DNA from 3 places in the Bacillus silvicola genome. Region 3 is predicted to be linked to each of the others. Evidence: riboswitches for the same ligand, from Rfam matches in the RefSeq annotation. Region 3 holds a riboswitch; each other region holds the start of a gene.
What was found. Region 3 has a riboswitch for S-adenosylmethionine ahead of ACP6L7_RS28910 (bifunctional O-acetylhomoserine aminocarboxypropyltransferase/cysteine synthase). Riboswitches for the same ligand answer to the same signal wherever they lie in the genome.

Region 1 (5,266 bases), 280 kb from region 3:
AATTCCTTTGATTGGAAAGATACATTTCCATCATCAATATGAATTGATTCTTGATTTAACCCGATAATTGATTGTGCTGTAACACTTTTTCCTGAGCCACTTTCTCCTACAAGTGCAACTATTTCACCTTCGTTAATAGAAAAGGAAACATGCTTCACAATTGCTTGCCTACTATTCTCTTTTTCAACGGCCAACGTTACGTTTTCTAAAGATAAGATTTGCGCCATGTTTTTTCTCCTTTCGATTACGTTTTACGATTTTCGGATCAATCGCATCTTGTAAACCATCACCAATTGCATTAAATGCGAACATGATGAGTGCAATCATGATTGCCGGGAAGAATAGTTGCCACCATTCTCCGCTTAGTAACGTCCCAAGTGCATCGTTGGTCATCGTGCCCCAGCTTGCCGCTGGTGATTGTACTCCAAGTCCGATAAAGCTTAAAAATGATTCTGAGAAAATAGCTGCTGGAATGGTAAATGATAAATTTACGATAATAATCCCTGTTAAGTTTGGAATTAAATGCCCATATATAATTTTCATATGAGGTGTACCTAATCGCTCTGCTGCGATAACAAATTCTCTTTGTTTTAAAGACAAGACTTGCGCTCTAATGAGACGTGCCATGCCAATCCATCCCGTTAACGCAAGGGCAATTATAATTGTAAAAAGTCCTGGTTTCATAACGATTAATAGTAAAATAACAATTAATAAGTATGGGATACCGTATAACACTTCAATTCCTCTTATAATCCACTCATCAATTAACGTTCCAAGACGATTACGCCCTCTCACATATCCACTAAACCCTCCGATAAGTACACCGAGCCCTATATCAAGAGCTGCTGCTACCAATCCAACTGTTAGTGAAATTTTCCCACCAGCCCAAGTACGCGCCCAAATATCTCTCCCTAAATCGTCCGTTCCGAACCAATGCTCGCTACTAGGCGGTAAATTAGTTGCTTCTTTTACTTGTTCACTTGCAGTAAATGACGTTAAACTTTCGCCAATAAGCGAGAAAATAATAATTAGTAATAACGTCACAGCCCCTAAAACTGCTATAGGATTTGATATAAACTTGCGAAACACTTCCTTTTTTCGGCTAATTGTTTGCTGATCTTTATTTATCGTTAATTCTTTTTTCTCTTCATTCGTTAATAACTGGTCATTAATTTCATAAGCCCCCATTTAAATATTCCCCTCCTTACGTAATAGAACGAATACGTGGATCAACAATACGATGAATGATATCTGTAATAAAGATACACATAATTAATAGCGCACTATAGAAGATGGTTGTTCCCATAATTACCGGATAATCTCGGTTAAAAATACTATCTACAAAATATTTTCCTAGACCAGGAATTGAAAAGATTTTTTCAATCACGAAAGTTCCTGTTAAAAGTCCAGCCATTAATGGGCCAACAAATGTAAGTACCGGAACAATTGCATTTCTAAGAGCATGTCTTATAATGATTTTCTTAATTGGTATACCTTTCGCTCTCGCTAGCTTAATATAATCACTCTGCAACACTTCAATCATATTAGAGCGAACAAATCTTGTAATAACCGCGATTGGCCCGAGCGCTAATGCGAAGGAAGGTAATACAGTATGCTCGAAGGTTCCCCAGGACGCCACTGGTAGTAATTCAAATTGGATGGCGAATACTTGTATAAATAGTGGCGCTAAAATAAAACTAGGAATAGAAATACCGAGAATCGCAAGCAAGCTCACACTATAATCAATCACTTTCCCATGATATAGCGCGGCAAATGTGCCTGCGGCAATCCCGACTAACAATGAAATAACAAGTGCTTGTAGACCAATAATTGCTGATGGACCAAATCCTGTCGTTATAATCTCTGATACGCCTTGCCCCGTCGATTGAACGGATTCACCAAAGTCAAAATGAACTACACCGTCTAAATAAGCAACATATTGATTCCATAACGGTTCATCAAGATGATACTTCGCCCTCATATTTTGTATCACTTCTTCAGGAAAGATTTTCGCATCTGATGAAAATGGATCTCCCGGAATAATATGCATAATTAAAAATGTCACTGTCGTAATAACCCATAATGTGAAAACCATAACTGATAGTTTTTTAACAACATACACTCTGATAACCCCCTAAACTCATAAATTTACTTTGTTTTATTGACGTATCTTTCCCATTACTCCCTTTTCTCTTCTTAAAATACAAAAAGCCTTGATCTTAAAAAATAAGATCAAGGCTTAATAAACAAAGGCCCATCACTTATCTTTCAAGACTTGCTTGCTGGAATTAGCACGGTGTTCATCTTACAGAACCCGCTGCTGAGGTGTCATAGGGCCAGTCCCTCTACCTCTCTGGATAAGTAAATTGCTATATTATTATTTGGTTCAAATTGTATATTTCGAATTATAATTCTGAAAAAAAGAAAAGTCAATCAAATTGGATATATTTAGAAAAATCAGTTTTTAATGGCGTTATTTCTTAAAATCACTATTTTAACTTATAATAAAATTAATTACTTTAAAGGAGTTATACGATGGATCCCTTACTTCTAGCCAGCATAGGATTGCCATTAACAATCGTCATACTCGTCATCATCGGCTTCTACAAACTCTTCATTAAGAAAAAACGTATCACTTCTTTTTATACTCCATTCGATAATATTACTGGACAAACAATTTCAGAATTTCACGAAGAACAGAAAGTATTAGTATCCGAGGATGAAGATGGAGATGGTAAGAAGAAAAAATAACCTTGCGCATGCGCAAGGTTATTTTTGGGCCTCTGTTTGAAAACGTTTATAGTATGTCGATGCTGTTGCAAAATTAATTTCTATATCACGAATCAACGAGGAGTCTTCTTCTTCTGCTAACTTCTGCAATTTTTTCATTGATTGTTCTGATTCATTTAAGAAACCAACATATAATTCATGTTCCTGTTCTTTCGACTTCGGAACACGAATTTCTTTACGCATATGATCAATATCTTCTAACATGCCCGTTGTTACCTGTTTCACGTCTTCCTTATATTTAGCATTAGTTATTTCCTTACCGCCCTTTTCTTTTGCCACTTCAAATAACTGTAACGCTTTATTAATTTCTTTGTTCATTTTTGCATCATACTTTTCATGTACCTCTTGATACACTTTCATATCTTCTGTCTGTTCAGTAGATTGCTCCACCTTTTCTTTCGGTTCTTTCGCTTCTTTATTCCCATTACATCCTGCTAGAAGGAGCATACCTCCCATTACAGCAATACCCAAAACCTTCTTCATCTTTAATTCTCCTTTTATCTACAGCTACTTCTAATTATAGTTTCTTTTATCTCCACTTGTTTTATTATACCGAGAACATCCTAAATTTTGTACTTAAGATGATTCCTTAATATATATACCCACATTTTTGTCACAGTATCGTCACTTTATGCAAGTAACTTTTGCATGGGTTATTTCAAAGAAATGAAAAAAAGAGCTGATTCAAAGAAATGTTTGAATCAGCTCTTTTTTGTTAAGCCTCTAAATTTTGTTTTTGTTGCAGTTCAAACTGCTTTTCACTTCTTTTTGCCATGAATAAATAACATAACACAGCACCAATTTCACAAAGAGCTATAACAACACCCATAGGAAGTGCGGTATTGCTTCCACCAATACCTACTAGCGGCGCTACAAGTGCTCCTGAGATGAACTGTAATAATCCTAGTAAAGCTGATGCTGTTCCTGCAGCCTGTTTTTGATTTCTCATCGCTAATGAGAAGCCAGTTGTTGATACAACCCCAACACTTGATACAACAAGGAATAGCGAGCATAAAACACCGATTAACCCTATTCCTAATACAATTGTAAGTAGTAACGATAGGCCGCCAACAGCCGCAATAATAATACCGGAAACAAATAAAGTCTTCTCATTAACTTTCCCCGCTAATCGGCCAGTAACTTGGCTAGCAATAATAATACCGATACCGTTAATTGCAAAGAACAAACTAAACTGTTGTGGTGATGCCCCGTATATATTTTGCAACACGAACGGTGAACCAGAAATATAAGCAAACATTGCAGCTGTTACTAATCCTTGCGACAATGCATACCCCATAAATAAACGATCTTTCAGAAGCTTTCCGTATGTTGCAAGCGTTCCTGATAATCCACCCGTCTCTCTTTCTTCAGGGGGCAATGTTTCACGTAATACGAAAGTAGCTGATATTAGCATGAATACACTAATTGCTCCAAGAACGATAAAAACGCCGCGCCATGATGTGAACTGTAATAATTGTCCCCCGATAATCGGTGCCAAAATAGGCGCTGCTCCGTTTACTAACATAAGCAGTGAGAAAAACTTTGTCATTTCAGAACCAGAATACATATCACGTACCATTGCACGTGATATAACGATACCAGCAGATCCTGAAGCACCTTGTAAGAAACGTAAAAGCACTAAACTCCAAATCGATGGTGCAACAGCACAAAGTAAAGAAGAAGCAACATAAATAATAAGAGCGATAATAAGAGGTTTGCGTCTTCCGTAAATATCACTAATTGAACCAACAAATAATTGTCCCACTGAAAGCCCAAGTAAACAAGCTGTCAATGTAAGCTGTGCGAGGGATGCTCCAGTTTGTAAATCATCCGTTAATTTTGGTAAAGAAGGCAAATACATATCAATCGATAATGGCCCAATTGCCGTAAGTGTCCCTAATACAAGAATCATCCATAACCTGTTTGTCTTTACAGGTTTATATACTTCGTGATTAACTCCATTCACTTTTTCTATTCACCCTTTCATATAAATATCGAATCGTAACAATTATAGTTACAACATAAATATACGTCAAGTATACCGTATTTTCCTGTTTAATAATGTAAAAAAAGCGATAGAATCTCTATCGCTTTACTTTTTCAAATTACTATTTGTAAATTTAGATACAGATGCCATCATTTCTCCTGTGTCTAAATATGTGATTTGAATTGGATCTCCTACTTCTGTAAACATTGCATATGGGAATTTCTTCGCCGGTACCATAAATACTTTTTGCTCGTTTTCTAATAGTACGTACACAATCGTATTTTCACCTGATTTTTCTTTATACACACGTTGTACAGTACCTTCTTTTTGCGCTTCTTTCCCATTTGAAGTCGGTCTAAATGAATCACCACTTCCGCTTAGCGCATTTTTATAGTTCTCAAGTGCTTCTTTTTGCGTCGAACCTGACGCAAACACTTTTGCATTAGAAGCATATATAACAGTATGAGCACGTACTAATCCGCCGTCATC
Region 2 (5,266 bases), 300 kb from region 3:
CTGGGCTTTAGGACAAGTAAACCAATTAAAAACAGTTGAAAAACTAGGTGTTTCAACTACTGTAACGATTTCTACTGGTATGCAACTTGTTGCAACTTCTATCTTTGGGGTTATCGCTTTCCGTGAGTGGACTACTACAACAACGATTGTTCTGGGAACGATTGCAATCCTATTAATCGTAGTTGGTGTTGTATTCACATCACTAGATGACAAAGAAAATGCACAGCCACCAGGACAATTGAAAAAAGGACTTCTTACTTTAATTGTTTCTACTTTCGGCTACCTTGTATATGTAATTATTATTCGTTGGTATAATATCGATGGTTGGTCTGCTATTTTACCACAAGCAGTTGGTATGTTTGTTGGTGCGGTTGTACTGACATCTAAACATAAACCATTTAACAAATATGCAATCCGTAATGCTTTATCTGGTTTACTATGGGGAACTGGAAACTTATTCTTACTTCTTTCATTACCACGTGTCGGAGTAGCAACAAGCTTCCCATTATCTCAAACTGGAATCGTTATCTCAACATTCGGTGCAATCGTATTCTTAGGTGAAAAGAAAACAAAACGTCAATTGATCTTTATTGCACTAGGTAGTGTTTTAATTATCGGTGGCGCTGTATTGCTTGGTATGACGAAAGCATAAGCTTATAATTTATCAATCCCTGAAGCATAAATGCTTCAGGGATTTTTGATTATAATTATTTTTCAAATATAATAATCTTCATAGTCCTTTTTATATAGCCTTCCTTCCCTCCAATTGTATTCTCTCCACTACAAGCCGTTTCTTTTTACAAAATTCTCTTAAAAATGGTATCGTTTTTTATAACATATTCTCATCAGAAAGGAATAAAGGATATGCCTAATAAACATCGAATTTTATTTATTGGTGCCGGTCGTATGGCAGAAGCTATATTTGCTGGACTACTTACAACAAGTAAAGAATACATCGAAGAAATTATCGTTTCTAACCGAAGCAACGTAGAAAAGCTAGAACAATTACGAGCACGATATAATGTGTCTACTACAACAGATTGGAAGCAGCATGTTACATCTGTTGATACGATTGTTTTAGCAATGCCACCTTCTGCACATGAAGAATTATTAGCAGAATTATCTCCGTTACTATCGAATCAACTTGTCGTAACGGTAGCCGCTGGCATTGGCCCATCTTATTTAGAAGAAAGACTTCCCGGGGGGACACCTGTTGCTTGGATTATGCCAAATACAGCTGCCGAAATCGGAAAGTCTATCTCCTTATATACAATGGGACGATCAGTAAACGAGATGCATCAAGAAACCCTGCAACTGCTTTTAAGAGGCATTGGTACTTCGCAACTTTGCACTGAAGAGGAAGTTCATCAGCTTACCGCAGTTACTGGAAGTGCACCTGCTTTCCTTTATTACTTTGCCGAAAGCTTAATTGAAGCAACAAAAAGTTATGGAGTCGATGAAGCAACCGCAAAACACCTTGTCATTCAAATGATTTCCGGCTCTACTTCTATGCTTGAACAAACGCAAGATCCAGCTAACCTCCGCGAACAAGTAACAACACCAGGTGGTTCCACAGCTGAGGGTCTCAAAGCTTTATATGAATATAATTTTTCAGAGGCAATTCAAAAAGCAGTAGAAGCAACAAACAAAAAAGCTAGGGGGAAATAATATGAATTTAACAAGTTTAAAAGACTATACAACATTACATAACGGCGTAAAAATGCCTTGGTTCGGTTTAGGTGTTTTTAAAGTAGAAGATGGTTCAGAAGTAATTGAATCTGTAAAAGCAGCAATTAAAAATGGCTACCGTAGTATCGATACTGCAGCAATTTATCAAAACGAAGAAGGCGTTGGACAAGCGATCCGTGAATCAGGTGTTGCACGTGAAGAATTATTTATCACATCAAAAGTATGGAATAGCGATCAAGGATATGAAACAACACTTCAAGCATTTGAAACTACATTAGAGAAATTAGGTCTAGATTATTTAGATTTATATTTAGTACATTGGCCTGTAAAAGGGAAATATACTGAATCATGGAAAGCATTAGAAAAGCTTTATAAAGATGGCCGTGTTCGCGCTATTGGTGTGAGCAATTTCCACATTCATCACTTACAAGACGTATTTGAAATTGCTGAAATTAAGCCAATGGTCAATCAAGTGGAATACCACCCACGTTTAGCACAAGAAGAGTTACACACTTTCTGTAAAGAACATAATATCCAGCTTGAAGCTTGGTCACCATTAATGCAAGGACAGCTACTGGATAACCCAACATTACAAGACATTGCGACAAAATATAATAAATCGACTGCACAAGTTATTTTACGCTGGGATCTACAAAACGAAGTTGTAACAATCCCTAAATCTATTAAAGAACATCGCATTATTGAAAATGCAAATATATTCGATTTTGAATTAAGTGCTGATGACATGAAAGCAATTCAAGCTCTAAATGAAGATCATCGCGTTGGTCCAGATCCGGATAACTTTAACTTCTAATAGGGAAACCACTGCCATATGCAGTGGTTTTTTTATTTTTAATAAAACTGAAAATTTAAACTATATTCCATTTGATTGACACTTCATTATCTAAGGTGTAAGATTTTGAATTATCAAAGAAACACAAAAATTAATAAAATTTATTCGTTTACTCATTGTATCAAGAGAGGTGGAGGGACTGGCCCTTTGAAACCTCGGCAACAGGTTCATTTTGAATACTGTGCCACTTCCTGCAAGCTTTGTGCTTGAAAGATAGAATGAGGGACTTCGTTTATATACGGGTGCATAACTTGTACGTAAAAATCCCTCTTTCTCAATATGAAAAGAGGGATTTTTTGTTTTTCATTCCCTCATCATCATCCAATCTTATTAACCATTTAGGAGGAAAATCAAATGAAAAAGAAGTTTGTACCCGGTATTGCATCAGTTGTAGGAGTAAGTATTTTATTAACTGGTTGCGGCAGTTATAAAAACGAAGCAAGCGGAGCAAATGCAAAAGACGAGGCACCTAGTAAACAGGTTTTAAACTTATCTTCACCTACTGAAATACGAACAATGGATACAGCTCGTGCTACAGATACTGATTCTGGTCAAGTAATGAGAAACGTATTTGAAGGTTTGTATAATCTTGGTGAAGGTAACAAACCTGTCCCTGGCGTTGCAAAATCTCATGAAGTAAATGGCGATAAAACGAAATACACATTCCATTTACGAGATTCAAAATGGTCAAACGGCACTCCTGTTACAGCGAAAGATTTTGTCTTCGCTTGGCAAAGAGCTGTCGATCCAGCAACAGCCTCTGAATATGCATTTCTATTCTTTGATATTAAAAATGCAACAAAAATTAACAACAAAGAACTTCCAGCCGATCAACTTGGTGTAAAAGCAATTGATGACCATACGTTTGAGGTAGAATTAGAACGCCCTGTTCCGTACTTTATTAGCTTAACAGCGTTCCCAACATTTCTACCAATTAACGAGGAATTCTTTAAATCACAAGGTGATAAGTACGCTTTAGAAGATAACAAAATCTTGTACAACGGAGCTTTTACACTAAGCGATTGGAAGCATGAACAAAGCTTTAAATTTAAGAAAAACCCTACCTATTGGGATAAAGATAATGTCAAACTCGAAGAAATCAATTTCAACGTTGTGAAAGAGAAATCAACAGAAGTAAATTTATTCGAATCCAAACAATTAGACCGTATAAAACTAACATCTGATTTCGTTGATAAATATAAAAAGGATACTAACTTCAAAGAACGTCCGAATGTAGGGGTACAGTTTTTACGTATGAATCAACAAAACAAAGTACTTCAAAACGTTTCTGCACGCCAAGCAATCGATCAAACAATTGATCGAAAATCCTTTGTAAATACGTTATTAAATGATGGCTCTACACCAACCTTTAGTCTCGTGCCGAAAAACTTTGCAAAAGGGCCTGATGGAAAAGACTTCCGTACTGCAAACGGCGATTTAACAAAAGTTGATACAACATCTGCACAAGAATTATGGAAGAAAGCAAAAAAAGAACTTGGTTCTGAAAAGATAACATTAGAATTATTAACAAGTGATGGTGACCTTGAGAAGAAAACTGGTGAGTTCCTAAAAGGGCAACTAGAAAAGAATTTAGATGGCTTAACAGTAAATATAAAACCGCAACCACGTAAACAACAAGTTTCACTCTTATTAAAAGGTGACTACGAGATTGGAATTGACGGTTGGAGCCCTGACTTTGCTGATCCAATTACATTCCTTGAACTATTTACGACGAATAACCCTTACAACTTAGATCATTACTCTAATAAAGAGTTTGATGACACAATTGAAAAAGTTAAAACTACCTTGGCTGGTGATGAAAAAGCTCGCTGGGAAGCGTTACTAGCATCAGAAAAAATCTTATTTAAGGACTCTGTTATCGCTCCTCTTTACCAAAAAGGAGAATCTTATCTAGAGCGTTCTTATGTAAAAGGAATTGTACAAGTAGACTTTGCAGGTCAATTAAACTTCAAATGGGCAAAAATTGAAAAATAAAATGCGACTTTAATCATCGTGTTTCCACCAACTCCCATTGTTTTTTTGGCAAAATATATTAAAAGTAGATTCCTTAATATGAGTGAATCTACTTTTTTAATATATTATTTCAAGAAATTAACACTCTATTTTTATTATTGACATATAGTTCTTTTCAGTGTTAATATTCTAAATAATCAAAGAGACGAAATATTTCACCATCAAAACATAATGTCTACTACGTTGAAACATATAACGATAGATTACAGTTCAGCATGTATATACATATAGAACACCTGATTACCTATAAACAAATATCTATAATAGGTTTTATCTCCTTCTATAGCTACTTCAAGACATGGACATTATGACGTTACGAACAACACATTTAGGGAGGAAAGAACAATGAAGAAAAAAGTTGTACCTGTTGTTGCATCTGTTTTAGGGGCAAGTCTACTACTAACTGCTTGTGGGGGAAATAAAGATAATGCAAGCGGAGCGAAAGCGAACGATAAAGCACCTGATAAACAGGCAATTAACTTATCATTCGCTTCAGAAATTCCAACAATGGATGTTGCAAAAGCAACGGATACGGAATCCATGAACGTAATGCGAAATGTTTTTGAAGGTTTATATGCAATGGGAGAAGATAATAAACCGATTCCTGGTGTTGCTGAGTCGGTTGACGTTAGTCCCGATAAAACAAAATATACATTCCACCTGCGCGATTCAAAATGGTCAAATGGTACT
Region 3 (5,266 bases):
TCTCCTACCGCTTCACCATACACATACACAGCATTATATTCATTTTGCACTGCCGCAAGAGGGTGTGTATTTGGAAGTAACGTTGGTTCAACTGTAACCTCTAATTTTTCACCATCTCGCTTTGCAAGACCAATTAATTTAATTGTATAGCCTAAGCTCTTACTATATTCAATATCTTCTGCTGTAATAGAAGTAATTCCTTTTACCTTCACATCTCCAAGCTCTACATTTGTAGAGAAACCGAGAGTAGCCAAAATCGTCATTTTCCTTGCTGCATCTAAACCTTCTACGTCTGATGTTGGATCTGCTTCTGCAAATCCAAGCTGCTGAGCTTCTTTTAACACGTCGTTATATGCTCTCCCTTCGTCTGACATTTTCGTCAAAATAAAATTTGTCGTTCCATTTACAATTCCCATTACTTTCGTAATAAGATCTGAAGAAAGTCCTTCTACGATGCTTCGTAAAATCGGAATTCCTCCGGCTACACTTGCTTCATAAAACAGATCAGCCTTATTATCCTTTGCTACCGCTAATAATTCCGCTCCGTGTAACGCCATTAAATCTTTATTTGCAGTCACAACGTGCTTCCCACTTTGTAAAGCTTGTAAAATATATGCTTTTGCATCATCAATGCCGCCCATTACTTCGATGACAACATCAATATTAGGATTATCTAAAATTTCATTCACATCTTGTGTTAATAGAGTAGAAGGTACTTCTACTTCTCTCTCTTTCTCAATGTTCTGCACTAGTACTTTTGTTACTTTCACAGGACAACCTACTTGGTGTATAAGTCGTTCTTGATGATCTGTAATAATACGAACTACACCGCTACCAACTGTCCCAAGGCCTAATAAACCAACTTGAATTTCTTTCATAATACTGTCCACCCCTCAAAAATTGTGTTTAGATGAAATTATATGAGTAAAAAATCTGAAAAACAATGTTTTTTGAACATTCGGAAAAATATAAGTTAATCTTTACAAAGAAAACGTTGCCACGTGTTACACAATCTTTTTTTATAATACATAAGGGGTTTCTTGATACACGTAATAATTCAACCAATTAGAGAATAATAAATTCCCATGACTTCTCCACCTAACAAGCGGCTTCTCATCTGGATTATTATGTTTAAAGTAATTTCTTGGCACATCAATATTTAATCCTTTTTGGCAGTCCCGTTCGTATTCTTGCTTTAACGTATCACAACTATATTCACTATGTCCGAGTGCAAAAACTTGCCTTCCCTCTTGCCCAATAACAAGATGAACACCTGCTTCTTCAGAATTGGCTAATAACGTTAATTCTTTTACGTTTTCAATATCGCCCTCTCGTACTTCTGTATGACGAGAATGCGGAGCAAAAAATACTTCATCAAACCCTTGTAACAATTTCACATGTTGCTCACGAACCTCATGTTCAAATACACCAAACATTTTTTCCGCAAGAGGATACTTCGGCACACCATAGTGATAATACAAACCCGCTTGTGCCCCCCAGCAAATATGAAGCGTGGATGTTACATTCGTTTTTGAGTACTCCATAATACGCCCAAGCTCTTCCCAATAATCTACTTCTTCAAAAGAAAGAGTTTCAACTGGGGCTCCTGTAATAATGAGTCCATCAAATTTTTCATCCTCAATATCACGGAATGTCTTATAGAAGCTCGTTAAATGTTCCTGCGCTACATTACGAGACAGATGTGATTCCATATGAAGTAAATGAACATCTAATTGCAGTGGTGTATTTCCAATTAGACGCAGTAATTGCGCCTCTGTTTCTTGCTTTGTAGGCATTAAATTTAATATAGCAATTTTCAAAGCACGTATATCTTGCTTTTCTGCTCGCTCCTTCGTCATTACAAAAATATTTTCCTTCTGTAATACTTTGCGAGCTGGTAAATCTTTATCAATTATGATCGGCATGTTGTTTGCCTCCGACTAGCGCTGCTTCTAAATCTGCAATAATATCAGAAACATCTTCTATACCAACCGATAAACGAATTAAATCAGATGTAACACCAGCTAAACGCTGATTTTCTGCACTTAATTGTCTGTGCGTCGTACTAGCAGGGTGTATGACGCAAGTTCTTGCATCAGCTACATGCGTTACGAGCGTTGCCAGTTTTACATTTGCGATAAATTCTTTTGCTGCTTCTAATCCGCCTTTAATACCGAATGTTAAAACTCCACTAGCACCCTTTTTCAAATACTTTTGTGCTAATGAGTAATTTTCATTACTATCTAATCCTGGATAATTCACCCACTCAATACGATCATGATTAGCAAGCCACTTAGCAACAGCGAGAGCATTTTCGCTATGGCGCTCCATTCGTAAATGCAATGTTTCCAGGCCAATATTGCTAATATATGCATTGAATGGGCTCATACAGTTTCCATAGTCTCTTAATAACTGAACGCGTGCTTTCACAATATAGGCTGCTGCTCCAAAATTTTGAACATAGCTTACACCGTGATAACTCGGATCTGGTTCAACAAGCTCAGGATATTTTCCATTTGTCCAATCAAAGTTTCCTCCGTCAATAACAATGCCGCCTAAAGAGCTTGCATGACCATCGATATATTTCGTCGTTGAATGAACGATAATGTTTGCCCCATGTTCAAACGCCTGGCATAAATAAGGCGTCGCTAATGTATTATCAACGATAAAAGGTATTTCTAATTCTTTTGCTGCCGCTGAAAGTTCTTTGAAATTCAAAACGTTCATTGCTGGATTTCCTAGCGATTCTGCATAAACGAGTTTTGTCTTATCATTAGCAAGTGCCGCAATTTCATCTGCTGTTAAATTTGGATTAAAGAACGTAACATCAATGCCAAGCTTACGTAAACTTACTCCAAATAAATTAAATGTTCCCCCATAAACTGTTGAAGAACAAAGAAGATGGTCTCCACTACTACAAATATTTAAAACTGCTAGCATAATGGCCGCCTGCCCAGAAGCTGTCGCAACAGCCCCTACACCGCCTTCTAAATCTGATAACTTTTGCTCAAATGCAGCTAAAGTAGGATTTCCAATACGCGTATAGATATAGCCTTCTGCCTCTAAATTAAATAGTGCCGCTAAATCATCTGAAGTATCGTATTTATACGTTGTACTTTGATAAAGTGGCAAAACACGCGGTTCACCATTCTTTGGCGTATAGCCACCTTGCACACAAATTGTTCCTTTTCCCCATGATTCTCCCATCTCTCATTCTCCTTTCTTTTATCCCGCTACTTGCGGACAGTAAGACTCCCGCCTCAAAATTCAGCGAATGCGAGGAAGTTAGGTAGGAGATAACTGCCCGATTGGTGAAGGCTAATAATCAGTGAGGGAGGGACAAAACCCCCACTGATTAAAGTTTCACTTTATGCAAAATAAAAAACTGCCCCTTTCCTGAAAACAAGAAAGGAGCAGTTTGAAAACACGCTCTAAAGGCTCTTTCTTATCTCTCAGGATTATTACCTGCAGGATTTGGCACAATTCCGCTATACGGCTGTTGCCAAGGTTTCGTCGGGCCTGTCCCTCCACCTTTTCTTGATAAGACTATGCAATTACCGTTGATTTTATAGCAATAATTTCCTGATGTCAATCGGTTTTTCTGAATGTTCTAAATTAAACGCAAGAACTTTAATATAAACAACAAAAGAAATATATTCCATATTCATTTAAAAAAGACCTTTTAAAAACCTCGATCAATATATAGAATTAAATAAGTAGTTTAAGCGTATAGGTTCAAGATTCTCATGAGACTTCAATATATTGAATAAGCCAACCTCTCAAAAAGATACTATATATATTCAATTCATTTCACACTAGCATATTTAATCCTTTCTACATTAAAACTTACATAACGGAGGTATAACATGACAAATAAAAAAGACATGCACTATATACTCGTCCTATATGGCATTCTTTTAGGCTCTATAGTAGGGGCTACAGTTTGGTTATTTTTAGTTACGCTAAATATCGGAATCCACTTTATTTGGGGATATTTACCTAACGTTTTCTCCTCTCCCCCTTATTACACTCTTTGTGTAACAATCATCGGCGGTATCCTCGTTGGTTTAACACAAAAATACTTCGGTACATATCCACGTCTTATGCCAGAAGTAATGGGTGAATATAAAAAAACAGGTAGAATTGAATACCGTTTTGTACATAAAGCTACTTTAACTGCGCTTATCGTTTTAATATTTGGAGCTAGTCTAGGTCCAGAGGCCGCACTTGTTGGAATTATCGGTGGACTTTGTACATGGGTAGGGGATCGCTTTAACTTCGCTTTAAAGGGAATGAACGAACTAACAGAAGTTGGAATTGGTGCTACTTTAAGTGTAATTTTTAATGCACCATTATTCGGTTATTTAGCTCCGAATGAAAATGAGGGTGAACAAATTAATGGGTTTTCTAAAAGAAAAAAAGCAATTGTATATTTAACTACTACTTTTGCTGGTTTTTCCGTTTATTTATTGCTTAGTAAACTTGATAATCGTGGATCTTTTATTGTTGATTTTGGGGAAGGATCTCTTTCAATCAATGAATGGATCGCCTTTCTCCCTCTTGCTTGTATCGGTGCTATCGTTGGTTTCCTTTATTTCAAAGTAGAATTTACATTAGAGAAAATTATCCATCCTTTCCGCGAATACAAACTAACACTTGGAATTATAGGTGGGGTTTTATTAGGAATTGCGGGGACTTTCCTCCCATACACATTATTTTCTGGAGAACATCAATTGAAAGATTTAGTTGTTGAATGGAGCAATTTATCTTTTTGGGTATTACTTCTTTCAGGAGTTTTAAAATTATGTATTACTGCCGTTTGTTTAAATACAGGTTGGCGCGGTGGACATATCTTCCCAATTATATTTGCTGGATCAAGTATCGGATTCGCGATGGCTTCCATTCTTCCTATAGATCCAATCGCATCTGTGGCCATCGTAACAACAGCAATCTCAAGCTATGCGTTACGAAAGCCAATAGCTATAACCTTGTTATTACTTATGTTTTTCCCGCTCAATTTACTATTACCAATGCTTGGAGCGGCAGCGATTGGTAATGCATTTCCACTTCCTAAAAACAACGAAGCTACAAACGAATAAAAATAGGCAGTAGGGACAAAAGTTCCACTGCCTATTTTTATCCCGCTATTTGTGGGCAGTAAGACTCCCACCTCAAAATCCGGCGAGTGCGAGGGAGTTAGGTGGGAGATAACTGCCCGTAAAAGCCCGATTGGTGAAGGCTAATAATCAGTGGGGGATGGACAAAA

Region 1: another riboswitch for S-adenosylmethionine. It lies ahead of ACP6L7_RS27390 (ABC transporter permease); the one in region 3 lies ahead of ACP6L7_RS28910 (bifunctional O-acetylhomoserine aminocarboxypropyltransferase/cysteine synthase).
Region 2: another riboswitch for S-adenosylmethionine. It lies ahead of ACP6L7_RS27345 (peptide ABC transporter substrate-binding protein); the one in region 3 lies ahead of ACP6L7_RS28910 (bifunctional O-acetylhomoserine aminocarboxypropyltransferase/cysteine synthase).

Annotation. Positions count from the first base shown of each region.
Region 1 covers NZ_JBNGVC010000013.1:1,028,053-1,033,318, forward strand. The annotation lists gene ACP6L7_RS27380 (ABC transporter ATP-binding protein) at 1-227, opposite strand, end outside; gene ACP6L7_RS27385 (ABC transporter permease) at 184-1,188, opposite strand; gene ACP6L7_RS27390 (ABC transporter permease) at 1,205-2,122, opposite strand; SAM riboswitch class I at 2,259-2,364, opposite strand; gene ACP6L7_RS27395 (DUF3951 domain-containing protein) at 2,536-2,751, shown strand; gene ACP6L7_RS27400 (hypothetical protein) at 2,770-3,273, opposite strand; gene ACP6L7_RS27405 (multidrug effflux MFS transporter) at 3,506-4,765, opposite strand; gene ACP6L7_RS27410 (DUF3981 domain-containing protein) at 4,883-5,266, opposite strand, start outside.
Region 2 covers NZ_JBNGVC010000013.1:1,015,790-1,021,055, forward strand. The annotation lists gene ACP6L7_RS27330 (GRP family sugar transporter) at 1-652, shown strand, start outside; gene proC (pyrroline-5-carboxylate reductase) at 865-1,668, shown strand; gene ACP6L7_RS27340 (aldo/keto reductase) at 1,670-2,503, shown strand; SAM riboswitch class I at 2,658-2,762, shown strand; gene ACP6L7_RS27345 (peptide ABC transporter substrate-binding protein) at 2,897-4,537, shown strand; gene ACP6L7_RS27350 (peptide ABC transporter substrate-binding protein) at 4,922-5,266, shown strand, end outside.
Region 3 covers NZ_JBNGVC010000013.1:1,312,480-1,317,745, reverse strand. The annotation lists gene ACP6L7_RS28920 (homoserine dehydrogenase) at 1-878, opposite strand, end outside; gene metA (homoserine O-acetyltransferase MetA) at 1,020-1,925, opposite strand; gene ACP6L7_RS28910 (bifunctional O-acetylhomoserine aminocarboxypropyltransferase/cysteine synthase) at 1,909-3,207, opposite strand; SAM riboswitch class I at 3,443-3,547, opposite strand; gene ACP6L7_RS28905 (chloride channel protein) at 3,867-5,099, shown strand.